Regions from separate parts of the Shewanella sp. AS16 genome, predicted to be linked through region 1. Evidence: predicted binding sites of a transcription regulator. Region 1 holds the regulator's gene; the other holds the start of a gene.
What was found. Region 1 encodes ArgR, which controls arginine synthesis, uptake and breakdown. Its sites were predicted from a motif close to ANTGAATANNTATTCANT; they were not measured.
Positions count from the first base shown of each region.

Region 2: the regulator ArgR is predicted to act here: its motif matches at 1,158-1,175, upstream of LZP73_RS09340 (YjiH family protein).

Region 1 covers NZ_JAKCLK010000001.1:1,040,050-1,043,165, forward strand. The annotation lists gene mdh (malate dehydrogenase) at 1-891, opposite strand, end outside; gene argR (transcriptional regulator ArgR) at 1,197-1,661, shown strand; gene LZP73_RS04680 (NAD(P)-dependent oxidoreductase) at 1,735-2,370, opposite strand; gene LZP73_RS04685 (LysR family transcriptional regulator) at 2,495-3,116, shown strand, end outside.
Region 2 covers NZ_JAKCLK010000003.1:163,474-166,589, reverse strand. The annotation lists gene LZP73_RS09345 (methyl-accepting chemotaxis protein) at 1-878, shown strand, start outside; gene LZP73_RS09340 (YjiH family protein) at 1,328-2,605, shown strand; gene LZP73_RS09335 (UDP-2,3-diacylglucosamine diphosphatase) at 2,823-3,116, shown strand, end outside.

The DNA of each region.
Region 1 (3,116 bases):
GTCCAGCATGGCATCACGGGCATTGGCTTCAAACTCGCTGACCTCGCCGTAAGGCAATACTTTCTCAACGCCATTCTTACCCAGCAACACAGGTTGGGCGAAGAAGTCGGCGTGCTCGCTGCCACCGTCGACATAGGCACATTCGACCACGTTGGCTTCGCCTTGCAGACCGCGTACCAGTGACAGACCGAAACGACATGCGGCTTGACCCATGGACAGAGTCGCGCTGCCGCCACCGGCTTTGGCTTCAACCACTTCGGTACCGGCATTCTGGATGCGAGTGGTCATGGTGGCAACTTCTTCGTCGCTGAAGCTCACGCCTTCGACCTGAGACAACAACGGCAGAATGGTCACGCCGCTGTGGCCACCTATGACATTCACCTTCACGTCGGCCACGTTCAGGCCTTTTAATTCGGCGATGAAGGTTTCTGAGCGGATCACGTCGAGGGTGGTCACACCGAACAGACGGTTCTTGTCATAGACGCCGGCTTTTTTCAGCACTTCGGCGGCAATTGCCACTGTGGTGTTAACCGGGTTGGTGATGACACCGATCAGCGCCTTGGGACAGGTCGCGGCCACTTTCTCGATCAGGTTGCGGACTATGCCGGCATTGATGTTAAACAGATCCGAACGATCCATGCCCGGCTTGCGGGCAACACCGGCAGAGATCAATACTACGTCGGCACCCACCAGGGCTGGCGTTGGGTCTTCACCGGCGAAACCTTTGACTTCAACGGCGGTCGGTATGTGGCTCAAATCCACCGCAACACCCGGAGTGACCGGGGCGATATCATAGAGAGACAGTTGTGAACCCGCAGGCAGTTGAGTTTTTAACAGTAGGGCGAGTGCCTGGCCGATACCACCGGCAGCACCAAGTACAGCAACTTTCATAATTATCTCCGTCGATTCTCGGATTAGGTGTGACATAGATCTATTTTAATGATGGCGCCACATTACTGCAAAGGCAGGATAATTTCAATTATCCCTTGGTCTTAAGGGGGAAAGTTTCCTGTACGCTGCCAGCCGGGTTTGAGACTGGCCCCGACGGCCCCGGGCGGTCCGCCAGGGGGAACAGGGCTAACGCCAACCCAGGCAATGCATTTTTATTCATGGGTTTCGAATATTCGTTGACTTGATGGTGAATATTATTCAAGATGAGGGAGTTTTTTTGAATAATAACGAATAAGAAATTACCCATGACCAAGAATCAAGATGACCTCGTCAGGATCTTTAAATCTATCCTGAAAGAAGAGCGCTTCGGCTCCCAGAGCGAAATAGTCACAGCGCTGCAGGCCGAAGGCTTCAGCAACATCAACCAGTCTAAAGTCTCACGCATGCTGAGCAAGTTCGGCGCCGTGCGCACCCGCAACGCCAAGCAGGAAATGGTCTATTGTCTGCCCGCCGAACTCGGGGTCCCCACCGCAGGCAGCCCCCTGAAGAACCTGGTGCTGGATGTGGATCACAACCAGGCCATGATAGTGGTACGCACCAGCCCCGGCGCCGCCCAACTCATCGCCCGCCTGCTGGACTCCATAGGCAAGCCGGAAGGCATACTGGGCACCATAGCCGGCGACGATACCATCTTCCTCTGTCCTTCGAGCATCCACGACATAGAAGACACGCTGGAAACCATCAAGTCGCTGTTTAACTACGCCGAATAATCCCCGGCTGCAATAGAAAAACGGCTCACTTCAGTGAGCCGTTTTTCTCTGTACAGGCTACGCCGGCCCCTGGCTAATAGGCGACGCTGATGCGCTGCCCCGGATATTGCGCCGCTTCGGCCTCATCCAGCATGGCCCTGGCATAGTCTGTGACTGAAATGCGACTCTTGCCGCTGGCATCGGTGAAGAAGCTATCGCCACCGATACGATAGTCGCCTTCACGCTCACCCGGATAGATCTCGGCCGCCGGGCTGACGAAGGTCCAATCGACCCCGCTGTCACTCTTCCTGAAGACCTCAAGCGCCTCCCCCTGGGCCAATGCCTCCGCCCTGTAGGCCTCGGGGAAGTCGGGCGAGGATACCAGCGTCACCCCGGGTGCCACTTCCAGGCTGCCGGCACCGCCAACCCACAGCAGGCGCCGGACTCCGGCATCGGGCAGCGCCTCAAGCAGCCGCGCCGCCGTTTGGGCGACTACGGCATGATCCTGCTGCGCCCGGCCACCGACAGACGCTATGACGGCATCGACACCGGCGAACACCTGCGGCGCCAGCGGCAGTCGATTCAGATCCAGGCTTCTCACCTCGACCCCATCCTGCTGCAGCTTGGCCGGATCCCGTACCAGTGCCACCACCTCATGGCCACGGCGCTTGGCCTCCTGCAATATATTGCCGCCAATCCAACCCGTTGCCCCTAAAATTGCCAGTTTCATTGTTTGCCTCACTCAGATGATTAACATTGCAGCCAGTTTACTTGCGGCAATTCACGTGATAAACATCGGCATATGAGCAACATTGTCTCAATTTGAGATACCAATAAGGGCACATCCGGGCAAAATGGAAAAGATAACGGCGATCCGCAGTTTCGTCGAAGTGGCCAACTGCGGCAGCTTCACCCGCGCGGCCGATAACCTGGCACTCAGTCGCTTGCAGGTCTCCCGTCATGTCAAAGAGATAGAGCATTGGCTCAGCCAGCGCTTGCTGCACCGCACCACCCGCAGCGTCAGCCTGACATTGCAGGGAGAAGAGGCGCTGCAATACTGTCAGCGTATCCTGGCCGAAGTCACGGCGATGGAGAGCCGTGCCCACAGCCATAATACCGAACTTGTGGGTACCATACGTATTGCGACGCCCATAGGCCTGGGCCAGCACAGCCTGTATGAGGTGGTCGATGCTTTCATCCAATTGCACCCCAAGGTCAAGATACAATTGCTGATGTCGGACAGTTTCGCACAACTGGTGGGGGAGCGGGTGGACGTGGCACTGAGGTTCACCGAGCAACCCGATGACAGCCTGATTGCCAGGCGCCTGATGGCGATAGACAATGTGCTCTGCGCCGCGCCGGCCTACCTCGCCAGGGCGCCTGACATAGCCACCCCGGAGGATCTGCTGGCACACAATTGCCTGCTGCACAGCAGCCAACCTGGCTGGCTGCTGCTGAAGGGCCAACAGCATAAAC
Region 2 (3,116 bases), on a different contig from region 1:
ACTTCCAGCTGCTGATGCAACAGGCCAAGATGCAGGGCGTGTTGGGCCGGACCCAAGATCAAGCCAACCAGTTGCACTCTATTGCCGATCAGATGGTCGTCGCCACCCAACAGACCCACGTCAGTCTGGACAGGGAGAAGCACCAGCTGGAACAGATAGCCACGGCCATGGGGCAGATGAGCAGCACTATCACAGAGGTCGCCCACAATGCCCACAGCACCTCGAACAGCATAGAAACCGCCTATAAGTTATGTATCGACAGTCGCGACAGCATGCATGCCAACACCCATAACGTGGAAGCGCTGGCCCAGGCGGTCTCGGATGCGGCCGCCAACGCCAAACAGCTGAATATCGAGGCAGAACAAGTCGCCAACGCCATGGGTGAAATCGACGCCATCGCCGAGCAGACCAATTTGCTGGCGCTCAACGCCGCCATAGAAGCGGCCAGGGCCGGTGAGCAGGGTCGCGGATTTGCCGTGGTCGCCGATGAGGTACGGGCCCTGTCGAGCCGCACCCAACTGTCGACCGAAAGCATCTCCAAGAGTCTGGATAAGATGTTTTCCATGCTCACCAGCTGGGCACAACAAATGGATCTCAGCCGGCAACAGGCAGATAGCTGTGCCCAGGAGATCCTCGCCTCGGCCGGCAAGATAGACACCATATACCAGGAAGTCAGTGGCATACACGCGTTCGCCCAGCAAAATGCCGTGGCGGCCGAACAGCAAACCCAGGTAGTGGCCGAGATCAGCAACAATATTAATGATATAAATCAGCTGAGCACAGAGAACCTAACGGCTGCACAGGTGATAGGCGAAGCGGCACTCGAGCTGCAACAGAGTGCCGATAAAGCCAGGGCATTGCGTCATACCTTCGGTTAGGCCAGAGGGCTGCCGGCCGTTTTGCGGCCGGCTGCAGGCTCAACTTCCTGGCTCCCTGGCCCCCAGTTGCATCCATGCCACAGGCAGCCGCAGCCACTAACCATTAACAGTCTAATTACAATGGGAAAACCGCCGATTTATTCGACTCTCCTGCCGACGGAATAACCAAGCATAAACCCCAGATAAGTATGCTGCGGCGGCAAATCTCTCGCGACCCGAGCTGAATCGTTTTACATCCCAGGGCTAAGGCGGTAATCTTTGCCCCTTTCCGTTTCAAGGGGTGAATTATCATGCATGGCAACGCCAATACAGCCGGCACCGAGCGCGCAGGTCTGAACACTCAGCCCCCAATAAAAGGTGCACCACAGGTGGCAGAACAAGCACAACATCGCAACATAAAGACGATACTCACCTTCATCATTCCTTCCCTGATAGGCCTGCTGTTATTCATGACGCCGGTAAGCTACCAGGGCGCCGTGACTATCCCTATCGCCATCATCTCCAAGGCCCTGCAAAATGCCTTGGGTGACTATGCGACCCTTGTCGTCACCTGCGTCGTCGTAGCCACTGGCCTGGCCTCGTTGCTGACCAAGATATTCAGACCCCAATTTGTGCTCAACAACGAGTTTCTCAATGGCTTGCTGAATATCAGCCCACTCTGGTTCTTTATCCGCTGCCTGGGCACAGTCTTCATCCTGATGACCTACCTGGGACTGGGGCCTGTGGCCATACATTCCGCCAGCACAGGCGCCCTGGTGCTGAACGATCTCTTGCCCGTGTTGTTATCCGTGTTCATCTTTGCCGGTATGTTGTTGCCGCTGCTGCTCAATTTCGGCCTGCTGGAGTTATTCGGCACCCTGTTGACCAAGGTGATGCGCCCGGTATTTAACCTGCCCGGCCGCAGCGCCATCGACTGCATGGCCTCCTGGCTCGGCGACGGCAGTGTCGGTATTCTGCTGACCAGCAAGCAATTCGAAGGTCGCTTCTATACCCAGAGAGAGGCGGCTGTCATAGGCACTACCTTCTCGGCCGTGTCCATCACCTTCAGCCTAGTGGTCATCTCTCAGGTGAAACTGGGGCATATGTTCGTGCCTTTCTACCTGACAGTCTGCCTGGCAGGCTTCGCCGCCGCCATCATAGTGCCGAAACTGCCGCCGCTGTCGTGGAAGAAAGACAACTATGTCGATGAAACCCCGCGCCATGTGGACGATGAAGTGATCCCCGCCGGGCATCATGTGTTTTCCTGGGGCTTCGATCTGGCGCTGCAGAAGGCGGATCGCGCCGGTGGCATCAAGCAACTGCTCAGCGAAGGCATCAAAACCGTGGTCGACATGGTGTTCGGCATCATACCTGTGGTGATGGCCATAGGCACAGTGGCGCTGATCGTTGCCGAATATACCCCGGTATTCAACTACCTGGGCATGCCTTTCATTCCTTTGCTGGAACTGCTGCAGATCCCAGAAGCCACGGCCGCGTCCAAGACCATAGTGGTAGGTTTCGCCGACATGTTCATCCCCTCGATTTTGGCGGGCAGCATAGAGTCGGACATGACGCGTTTCGTCATCGCCGCCCTGTCCGTGACTCAGCTGATCTACATGAGCGAAGTCGGTGCCCTGCTGCTGGGCAGCAAGATCCCGGTGAATTTCATCGAGCTGTTCGTGGTGTTCATACTGCGCACCTTAGTGACCCTGCCCGTCATCGCCGGTGTCGCTCACCTGATTTTCTAGCGTTCGCACCTGATTTTCTAGTGCTGAACCCAGGTATGGCCATAGGCCATACCTGGGCCACCTCCCCGCCATCCCCTTAGCCGCAGCGCCGGCCAGCTGGCGCTTCAGTGCCGCAGTCATCGCTCTTCCATGTCATTCAGACGTCATCTTGCTGTCATCAATCGGTCAAGCCCCATGCCTACTCTTGAGCCAGAAACCTTAGCTCAGGTGATCACAGATGACATTAGCCCGGACCCAAGATCCAACGGCCCTATTTCCCCCCAAAACGCAGCGACAGGACGCAGGCGCGGGCCACGCCCCAGGCAACAAGACCACCCATTATCATGCCCTCTGGCTATCCGACATACATCTGGGCTGCAAAGACTGTAAGGCCGAATTCCTGCTGCAATTGCTGGCGCAAACCCAGGCGAAACACATCTATCTGGTGGGCGACATCATAGACTTCTGGGCGTTGAAACGCCGCATCTACTGGCCGGAAAGTCATAACCAGGTGCTGCAAAGGCTGTTGCAA